Regions from separate parts of the Elizabethkingia bruuniana genome, predicted to be linked through region 1. Evidence: riboswitches for the same ligand, from Rfam matches in the RefSeq annotation. Region 1 holds a riboswitch; the other holds the start of a gene.
What was found. Region 1 has a riboswitch for cobalamin ahead of AYC65_RS07390 (TonB-dependent receptor plug domain-containing protein). Riboswitches for the same ligand answer to the same signal wherever they lie in the genome.

Region 2: it holds a riboswitch for cobalamin, as region 1 does, so the genes downstream of both, metE (5-methyltetrahydropteroyltriglutamate--homocysteine S-methyltransferase) here and AYC65_RS07390 (TonB-dependent receptor plug domain-containing protein) in region 1, are expected to answer to the same signal.

Annotation. Positions count from the first base shown of each region.
Region 1 covers NZ_CP014337.1:1,581,974-1,587,674, forward strand. Annotated here, with positions in the region: gene AYC65_RS07380 (SusC/RagA family TonB-linked outer membrane protein) at 1-2,836, opposite strand, end outside; gene cdd (cytidine deaminase) at 3,168-3,653, shown strand; cobalamin riboswitch at 3,661-3,834, shown strand; gene AYC65_RS07390 (TonB-dependent receptor plug domain-containing protein) at 3,937-5,701, shown strand, end outside.
Region 2 covers NZ_CP014337.1:2,613,267-2,618,967, forward strand. Annotated here, with positions in the region: gene metE (5-methyltetrahydropteroyltriglutamate--homocysteine S-methyltransferase) at 1-2,289, opposite strand, end outside; cobalamin riboswitch at 2,439-2,616, opposite strand; gene AYC65_RS12135 (Lrp/AsnC family transcriptional regulator) at 2,759-3,238, shown strand; gene pruA (L-glutamate gamma-semialdehyde dehydrogenase) at 4,234-5,701, opposite strand, start outside.

The sequences.
Region 1 (5,701 bases):
TCTTCCACATCGCCAGATTGTATCCGGATAAGTTTACTGTAAGTCCTTTTACAAAGCCTTTAGGATTTAGTATGGAGGTGAAATCATATTCTAACACTACAGAGCGAAGTTTTATGAATGATCTGTCGAAGACGTTCGCATATTCCTTGCTCTCGCTTTCAGTTACCATTGCACGGTATGGATAGTTCTGTGCCCAATCCTGGAAGCTTATTGCTTTTGTATGTGGTGTATAAGTATTAGTTGTCGGATTGTAATTAACTCCGTTTGGTACAAATGTGTATTTACCCTGGTCGTATTCTGCATCTCTGTATTGTACAGAGTTTGGATGCTTACCACCCCACCACATTTTCTCAACAACTACAGATTCCATTACCCCACCAAAGCTACCATCAATACCTACAGTTAAGCTAAGATTCTTATATCTGAAGGTGTTGGTGAAACCAAATGTCCAGTCCGGATTAAAATGTCCAAGATAAGAAGGAGCATCTGCTCTTGTAGGAAGACCTGTATTGGCATCTAAAATAAGCGCTCCGTTTGCATTCTTTTTCCAGGTATAACCATAGAAACTATCAGTACGTTCGTTAAGTTTTATATTATTATAATTGTCTCGTCCCTGATAGATTTCAGTGATCTTCTGAACCGACTTGCTCCAGTTAAGTAAAGACTTCCACTGGAAATTTCTATTCTTAATAGGTACAAGGTTTAGGGATATATCTACACCATTTGTGGTATATTTATTTCCGTTTACCACTTCTGTAGCAAAACCAGATGTCTGTGAGCCCGGGAATCTCAGAATATTATTATAATCCAGTGTATTGTAATAAGCTACATCCAAACTAATTCTGTTATTCAGCATACCGATATTTAAACCAGCTTCATAAGATCTTGTTTTCTCAGGACCTATGTTTCCTTCTTTGTTTAGTACTGATGGATAAGTGTAGTAAGGATTTCCATTAAAGGTATTACCACCATTGTTAAGGTAATAATTACGAATAGCATAAGGATCAAAATCATATGCAATCTGTGCCCAAGAACCATAAAGTTTTACAATATCGAATGCTTTTGGCATTGGGATTATATTATTCAGCAGCAAACTGAAGGATGCAGACGGATAGAAATAAGATCTGTTGCTTTTTGGTAATGTAGAAGACCAGTCATTTCTTCCTGAAACATTCACAAATAAAGTTTTATAGAACTCTAAATCCACAGTACCATAAGCACTATAAATTAATTTCTCGTTGATATTATAGTCACGGGTTAAAGGCTTTATCGAGTTATCGAAAGAATATATTCCGGGAACTTTTAATCCGTCTACAGATGTTATGTCATCTTTATACTTATAGTAGAATCCTGATCCTCCGGCATTAACTGTTAAGTTAATATTGTCTGTAATAGCCTTGTTATAGGTAGCAAGGACATCGTAGTTCAGGTTTATAGTTTTAGAATTTGTTACTCTGTAACGGCCATTTCTTGGAGCATCATAATTAAAATAAGAATATGGACTCTTTAATTCGTTTTTAGTATCATTTTCTACATAGGAAATTTTACCTTTCACTGTGAATTCATCAGATGCTTCATAGGTCAATCCTGTCTGGGCGCTATAGACATCAGTAGCAACACTGTTTTTAAAGTTTTTAGCACCAAACCAAGGGTTATTATACCATGCGTAGTTCCAGTTTGCTTGTTGATAACCCTCTCTTCCTTTTACCCAAAGGTTATTTTTCAGGTCTCTACCATCTACGTCACCGCCCATCCAGATAAGTATAGTATACATATGCCCGCTCGGGTCATAGTTATAGTTAGGCATACTTGGTGTAGTTGTTCTGTTATAAGCCAATTTTGTATTAAAACTTAACTTATCTGTGATGTATGTATTACTGGAGAAGTTAGCTCCGTATTTTCTAAGATAAGACTCAGGAATTCTGTCATCAAAATTCATGAAGTTTCCGGAAAGTCTGTAAGTGTCTTTATTATGTTTATAATTAACTGCGAAGTTTGTATTATTAATAAACGAAGGCGTCAAAAATGTATTCAGGTTATCATGGTAAGTCCAGTCTGTAGGTACTCTTTCGTATCTTGATTTATCATTATACGGAGTATTGGTTACATTACCATACCACGGAATTACCTGGCCAGTTTGTTTATCCAGTATTGGGCTGTTCCACTGAGCAAGCTTTCTTCCGGGAACAAATTTTGGTCCCCAGATCATATCTCCGTCATTGATACCCCCATCGGCACCATCCCAGAACTCATATTTACCGTGAGAACCGTTTCCGTATTCTGTTTGTGTTTTTGGAAGGTTTGTAAAACCAGCTGTAAACATAGTGTTCTGACCAAATTCAACTGTAAATCCACTTTTCTTAGCGCTTTTGGTGGTTACCAGAATGGCACCATATCTACCTCTGGAGCCGTATAATGCAGATGCCGTAGCTCCTTTTAGTACGTTAATGTTCTCGATGTTAGAAGGATCCAGTGCCTGGAATGTTTTGTCGTCTACAATAACGCCATCTATTACAATAATAACGTTAGAGTTTCCGCGCAATGTAAAAGTTGGTTTTTGCTGCATTCCCGGAGGGTTGGAGACATTAAGCCCGGCAACCTGTCCTGCAAAAAGATTTCCTACGCTTGGTGTGGTTACAGTTTCGAATTGTTTGGTATTGATTTCCTGAGTGGAATAACCAATTTTCTTTGCTTTTTTACCAATTCCCAAGGCGGTAATTACAACTCCATCAATGTTCTTCTCTTTCTGTTTCAGTGTATCTTTTTTACTAACTTCCTGTGCGTAAGGCAGAAAAGGTAATAATACAACTGAAGCAGATAATAATACTCGTTTCATTCAGTTTTTTTGCAAAAGTATCCCTCGTATTTTAAGTTAATATTAACACCTGTTTAGCATTTCATTAACTTTATATTTGGAAAATAGTGCAAAAACAAAGGTTTATAAAATATAAAATATCCTACTCTCTATATATTAAATTTCATTAAAACAGTATCAATTGATCTAATTTTCGGAGACGAAAGAATCATAATAATACTATAATTATCTTTTTTCTGGATTTGCAAATGCCTGATTTCCTTTCTATGTGCTGATTAAAAATGCAGGCTTTATTATAATAGTTTGTATTTCGATATTTATGAGTAATTTTACCTCCCTTTATTTGTAACGAATGAAACAAGATTTAAACATTCACTTTGAAGTTTATAAAAACATATCGGAATTAGACGATATCGAAAAGAAGCTATTCGAAACAGCTTCTGAAATCCGTAAAACAGCTTATGCTCCCTACTCGGAGTTTTTTGTAGGATGTGCAATCCTTCTTGAAAACGGCGAAATTATTGTTGGTAATAATCAGGAAAATGCAGCTTATCCTTCAGGATTATGTGCGGAAAGAACTGCTATATACTGGCTGGCAGCAAACCATCCCGGACTTGAAATTAAAAAAATATTTGTAGTTGGCGGCCCAAAAAATGAGGCAGCTGATAATAATATTCCAATTCCACCATGTGGTTCATGCAGACAATCTATATTAGAATATGAGAGTAAACAAAGCTCCCCTATTGAAATTTATTTTGCGTCTACACAGGGAAAAACTGTTAAATGCTACAGTGTAAAAGATTTACTTCCTTTTTCCTTCGACAAAAACTATCTATAACTTTCTTATATTTGCAAAAATTTCAGGTTCGGCATTGTCCGATGAAAAGGGAATCTGGTGCAACACCAGAGCTGTCCCCGCAACTGTAGATCACTGAAGTATTTCTGTACAAAGCCACTGTAATTACGGGAAGGCACAGAAATGTGAAAGCCAGGAGACCTGCCTGAAACTATAATTATTAATTAACAACTTTCGGAGGAAAAGCTTGAATTATAATCTGCCCTAGATACTCAGGGTTGTTTATTCTTATTTCTCCGGATACAGTATTAGCTAAATTTTATTCATGAATAAAAAACTATTTGTAATCGGAGCACTCCTTATTGTTGGTTCCGGATTATACGCTCAGGAAGAAAAAAGTGGTCAGATTGAAGAAGTAACTATTGCTTCTAAAACCCCGCAAAAACTTTATAAAACGGGCAAAAATGTCACCCTTATTTCAGCTAAAGACCTGGAAAAGTATAAAGGACAAAACCTCAGTGATGTATTGGACCAGGTTGCCGGTTTCCAGATTACAGGTAATTTCAACAATGCTACTGAACCTAAACTAATGAAGATTAGAGGCGGGAAAAGTGCTAATGTAGTTATATTATTAGATGGTGTTCCGTTAAGAGATGTTACAGGGAATGATTATACTGCAGCAGATCTTCGTTTACTGGCTCTGGAAAGTGTTGAAAGTATTGAGGTCCTGAATGGCGCTTCTTCTGTATTATATGGATCTAATGCTACTGTATCGGTAATCAATGTAAAAACAAAGAAAGCATCACAAAAAGCTATTGAAGGAGCTCTTACTGCAAGAGCAGGTTCTTATGATACATATGCACAGGATGCAGCATTAAGAGGAAAGATTGATAAATTTAATTATCAGGTTAATGCCTTCAATGAAAAATCTCAAGGATTATCTTCTGCTAAAGGCGATAGTACTTTTGATAAAGATGGTTGGGAAAAGCAAAATCTTTCTGCTGGTGTAGGTTACTCAGGGAATAATTTTGATGTTAACATCAATAGTGGCTGGAATCACAATCTTTATTTATACGATACAGGAGCTTTTGCTGATGGCCAAAACCGTGGAAATGATAAACAGTTCTATGTAGGAGGTAATGCTAATTACAGATATAACAATGGTAAGATTGTATTCAATACCCGTTATACAGATGTAGACAGATTAGGACAAAGTATGAAAGGCTCTTCTTATCAGGATCAGTTCTCTTACAATGGTAAAAACTTTATTGCAGAACTTTATAATAATTATAAAGTAAATGATTATTTCAACTTTACAGTTGGAGTACAGTATGAAGACCAGAAGATGAGTTCAAAATCTCTTCCATTTGGTAAAGAAAACATGGAGGAAGTACTGAAAAGTGGTGATACGAAGCTTCATAGTTTTGATGCCTATGCCAACTTTAATGCAAACTATAAAGGTTTTAACTTGGATGCAGGCGCCAGAATGACTGATAACTCTAAATTTGGAAATCACTGGGTTTATAGTGTAAATCCTTATTACATAAAAGAATTCAGCGATACTTATTTTAAGATTGGTTATTCCTTCGCTACAGCATTTATTGCACCTACCCTATATCAAAATTACGGATCACTTCCTTGGACTTTACCAAACCCTGATCTAAAACCAGAAAGAAACCAGTCTCATGAAATTGATTTAAGTTTTGGTAAAAAAGACAGAAGTTTAAACTTTAATGTAAGCCTATTCCAGAGAAAAGAAAAAGATGCTTTCGCTTATGTATCTAATCCTGATTATACGGGAAGCTTCCAGAATATAGACGAGAATAAAGTAAAAGGATTTGAAATTGGATTCGACTATCAGATCATTGATATGGTTAAATTTGGAGGGAACTATAGCTTTGTAGAAAAAGATAAAGAAGCAACAATGCTACGCCAGCCAAAACAAAGGGTTAACTCTTATGTAGAGGTGAAGCCTTTTGCATCAACAAGAATTACAGTTTCTCACCAGTTTGTAGGTAAGAGAAATGATGCATACTATGATTCTGTCTCATTTAGTACCAAAAATGTTAAAGTAGCAGATTTTAATTTGT
Region 2 (5,701 bases), 1.0 Mb from region 1:
TTCTTTCGCAGCATTAACCATTTCAATCAGTGCTTTTTCAGTTTCGTCCCAACCTCTGGTTTTTAAACCACAATCCGGATTTACCCAAAGCTGACTGGAAGGAATAACTTTGGCAGCCTTTTCCAGAAGTTTTACCATTTCTTCTTTCGATGGCACACGTGGTGCATGGATGTCGTAAACACCAGGTCCTATATCATTCGGATATTCAAAATCGGCAAATGCATCCAATAATTCCATCTGAGAGCGAGAGCACTCTATCGTAATTACATCTGCATCCATGTCTGCAATATGATTGATAATATCGTTAAATTCAGAATAGCACATGTGTGTATGAATCTGTGTATCATCTTTTACAGAAGAAGCCGAAATACGGAATGCCAAAACAGCCCATTTCAGATATACTGCTGCATCTTTCTTTCTCAGTGGCAATCCTTCTCTTATTGCAGGCTCGTCGATCTGAATAATTCTGATTCCTGCTTTTTCCAGATCCAAAACCTCATCACGAATAGCCAATGCAATCTGATTCGCAGTATCTTTACGTGATTGGTCGTTTCTAACAAAGCTCCATTGCAATATAGTTACCGGACCTGTAAGCATTCCTTTTACCCATTTGGAAGTTAAAGACTGTGCATACTGAGACCAGAATACCGTTAAAGGCTCCGGACGCGAAACATCACCATAAATTACCGGCGGCTTTACACAACGGCTTCCATAGCTTTGTACCCATCCGTTTTCTGTGAAAGCAAAACCTTTCAGCTGCTCCCCGAAATACTCCACCATGTCATTTCTTTCGAATTCTCCATGTACCAATACATCGATACCGATTTTCTCCTGACGTTGGATGGTATTTTTCGTTTCTTCTTTCAGCAAATCAGTATAACGTTCTGCAGATATTTCTCCCTTCTTAAACTGTGATCTCCAGCTTCTCACTTCTTTTGTCTGTGGAAAAGAACCAATAGTTGTAGTAGGGAATAAAGGCAGTTTTAATATTTCCTGCTGTTGTACTTTACGTTGCGTAAACGCAGACTGACGGGATACCGGTACAGCATCCAGTGCATCCATTTGCTGTTGCACTTTCGCATCATGAATCAGCGTCGAAATTCTTTTATTTTCTATAGCTTTTTTATTCTCCCCGAAAGCAACTAGACTTTCAGCAGAAGGATTTTCTGAAGACAGATCTCTTAGTAGTGCTACTTCTTTTATCTTCTGCTTGGCATAAGCCATCCATTGTTTTATTTCCGCTGGTAAGCTTTCTTCTTTTGTTTCCAGATCCAAATCATATGGCACGTGTAACAACGAACTGGACGGTGCAATCAGTATACGTTTCTCCCCTAGTTGCTCTTTTGCCTTTCTGATTAGTTGAAGTGAACTTTCAAAATCATTCTTCCAGATATTTCTTCCGTCCACAACCCCCAGAGAAAGTTTCAGATTCTCAGGTATAGCCGCCAGTATATTTTCTAACTGCTCAGGCTTTCTTATCAAATCCACATGCAATGTATCTACAGGTAAGGATAATGCTAAAGGCAGATTGTCTTCCAAGCCTTCAAAATAAGTAGTCAGGATAATTTTTAGGTTCGGAAGTTCTTTCTGAATTTTAGCATATACAGCAGTATAGGCTTCTTTTGCTTTATCTGTAAGATCCAGCGCTAAGAAAGGTTCATCGATTTGTATATATTCTGCTCCATGAGATTGTAAAGATTTCAGGATTTCCAGGTATACCGACAACAGATTATCAATGAGGTCCAATTTTTCAAAACCTTCTTCTTTTTCTTTCCCTAATAATAAATAAGAAACCGGTCCTAATATTACAGGCTTAGCATTTATTCCTATCTGCCTGGCACCTATAAACTCATTGATAATCTTGTTGGATAATAATTTAAAACTCTGTCCTTTACTGAACTCCGGCACAATATAATGATAGTTGGTATCAAACCATTTTGTCATCTCCATAGCTGTGATATCCAAGCCATCTTTCTGGTAACCACGTGCCATTGCAAAATAAAGATCCAGCTCGTTGTTTGCTTTATTCAGGATTACATCGTGGTAACGCTGCGGAATAGCTCCCAAGGTAAGCGTCATATCCAATACATGATCGTAAAACGAAAAATCGTTAACCGGAATAAAGTCTATACCTGCTTCCTGTTGTAATTTCAGATTTTCATTGATAATTCTGCGGCTTACATCCAGTAATTCTTTCTGAATAATCTTTCCGGACCAATACTGTTCACAGGCTTTTTTCAGCTCTCGCTTTTTCCCGATACGCGGGTAACCCAGGTTGTGTGTTTGCATTTTATTATATTTTATTAGTTATCTCCTGTATTTACAGCCAGACAACTCTCACACGCCTATAGGCCGTAAGCAGTAGTATAAGTCCATTGTCTGCGGATAATCCACAAACTAAAGTACTGTAAGACCACAACTCCAAATCGCGAGAGTAGTTGCCTGTTCAGAAATTGGCAGGTCTCCTGACTTATACCATTTTATCCTCCTTCCCGCATACACAGTGGATCGTGGATAAAACTTTGTAAGGTATTCACAGTTGCGCGACAGCTCATGATTTTCACATGATTCCCTTTTCATTTACTATTAAGTAAAACCAGTTTCTACAGATCTATTTTTATTTTTCACAAAGTTAGTTTAGCCAATTTATATTCCATAATAACAGGTTAAATTCAGCATAATAAATTACAAATAGTATTTATCCAGAATATTATTCTTTCAATGGTAAAATATTGTACCTTTAACCAAAAATTATTCTATGCTTCAACTGGATGATACCGATTTACGCCTGCTGAAAATCCTTCATAATGACTCGAAACTTACCGTAAAAGAATTGGCAGCACAGGTAAACCTGTCTCCTTCTCCGGTTTTTGAAAGAATCAGACGAATGGAGAAAGAAGGATATATCAAGAAGTATATTGCCATTTTGGACGCAGAGAAACTGAATCAAGGACTGATTGTTTTTTGCAATATCCGGTTAAAGCAGCATGACCGTAATATCGGCCATACTTTTGTCGATGATATTCACAATATTGATGAAGTGGTGGAATGTTATAATGTCTCCGGTGATTATGATTTTCTGCTAAAAGTTCATGCACGGGATATGAAGCATTATCAGGATTTTGTTTTCAACAAACTGGGGTCACTTACCAGTATCGGAAATACACATAGTACTTTTGTAATGGCTGAAGTAAAGAATACGTACGGCGTACAGCCTTTTGAAGGTAGAGCATTATAAGTTGTAACCTGGTTTATTTAACCACAAAGGCACAAAAGTAATGTTTGTATATCACAGTTTTCAGGGCACAAAGACTTCACGTGAAGGTAAAACTATTTCTACCATTTAGAAATTAAGAAAATTAAGTTCTCAACAGTCATTGCTAGGTGTTAGCAACTTTGCACTCCTTTAAAACAGTATAACAGGAAATAAAACCTCGCGTTTAGAAAAGTTTATAAACACAAAGGCACAAAAGTATTATTAACATACCACTGATTTTAGGATATCAAGGTTTTATCTAGAGGTAAAATTATTTTCACCATTTAGATATTAAGATAATCAGTAGCCTTGTCAAGGTTTAAAACCTTGACAAGGCCATAAAGAATAAAATATTGTGAAGCAATTCGTGTCTTAAAAATATAACATGCATAAACCTGTTTTGCGCCTTAGTGTTAAAAATAAATTCCTTGGCGAATTTGCGATTAATTCTAAACTATCTTAATTCCTTAAAGTTTAAAAAGAGATCTCGATACAAAATCATTCTCTGCTTCACTACTAATAATTTCACTCGAACTGACGACATGTACTTTCAAAATAGGTAATCCCATCACTTCGAGTGCGGAGCAAAGTGACGTGTATCGAGAAGTTGTTTAACTACAAGGGAGCAAAAGTATTGTTGGTATATCACTGCTTTTAGGACGCAAAGATTTCACCTGAAGGTAAAATTATTTTCATCATTTAGGCATTAAGATAATTATCAGCCTTGGCAAGGTTTAAATCCTTGCCAAGGCTATAAAGAATCAGATATTGCGAAGCAATTCGTGCCTTAGCCAACATTCAAAAAGTAAAAGTTATTTGTGCCTTAGTGTTAAATATAATTCCCAAACAGATTAAACACATTTACGCTTTTGCAACTAACAGTTATAACTTCATAACATCCATAACCTTTATAACCTTTTTATTAAAACAAAAAAGCCCCGGAAATCCAGGGCTCTTATAATATATTTGGTTGAATATTAACCTAAATAAGGGTATTTGTAGTCTTTTGCCGGAACAAAAGTCTCCTTAATACTTCTTGCAGATACCCAACGAAGAAGGTTCATTTTAGATCCTGCTTTATCGTTAGTACCAGAAGCACGGCTACCACCGAAAGGCTGCTGACCTACTACTGCTCCTGTTGGCTTATCGTTGATATAGAAGTTACCGGAAGCATTTTCTAATGCTTTGTAAGCTTCGTTGATTGCATAACGATCTTGAGAGAAGATAGAACCTGTTAATGCATATGGAGAAGTACTGTCTACTAACTGAAGTGTTTCAGCCCATTTCTTGTCTTCATATACATAAACTGTTAAGATTGGTCCGAAGATCTCTTGCTCGATACTTTCGTAGTGTGGGTTTGTTGTTTCGATAACAGTTGGGTGTACAAAGTAACCTTTCTTATCATCGCACTTACCACCGATAACTACCTCAGCATCTTTAGCTTTCTCAGCTCTGTCGATGTAACCTTTACACTTATCGAAAGAGTTTCTGTCGATTACTGCATTTACAAAGTTAGACGGATCTTCAGTAGTTCCTACTTTGATAGTCTTCATTTGTTTTTCCATTACCTTCTTCACATCTTTCCAGATAGATTTAGGAATGTAAGCTCTGGAAGCTGCAGAACATTTCTGTCCTTGATATTCGTAAGCACCACGTACTAACGCTGTAGCCAAAGCTTCAACATCAGCAGACGGGTGAGCCATTACAAAGTCTTTACCACCAGTTTCACCAACGATTCTTGGGTAAGATTTATAGTTATGGATATTGTCACCAATCATTTTCCACATTCCCTGGAATACTTTTGTAGAACCTGTGAAGTGAAGACCTGCAAAATCAGGGTGAGCCAATACTCTCTCAGCTGTTTCTTTGCCATCAGTGAAGATCATGTTGATTACACCATCCGGTACACCAGCTTCTTTGAATACTTCCATAATAACGTGTGCAGAGTAAGCCTGCTTATCAGATGGCTTCCATACCACAACGTTACCCATCAATGCCATACATGATGGTAAGTTAGCAGAAATAGCTGTAAAGTTAAACGGCGTTACTGCAAAACAGAAGCCTTCTAAAGGTCTGTATTCAGCTCTGTTCCAAATTCCTGCATCAGATATTGGCTGCTCAGCATAAAGCTCAGTCATAAACTCTACATTGAAACGCAAAAAGTCAATTAATTCACAAGCTGCATCAATTTCTGCCTGATGAACATTCTTAGACTGTCCGATCATTGTAGCTGCGTTGATTCTGTCTCTGTAAGGTCCGGCAATAAGATCTGCCGCCTTCAAGAAGATCGCTGCTCTTTGCTCCCATCCAAGGTCATTCCATTGTTTTTTAGCTGCTAATGCTACTTTAATAGCCTCATCAACATGCTTCATAGTTCCCTGGTGGTAAAAGCCTACAGTATGTTTGTGGTCGTGTGGTGGATGGATTGTTACTTTTTCTTTAGTC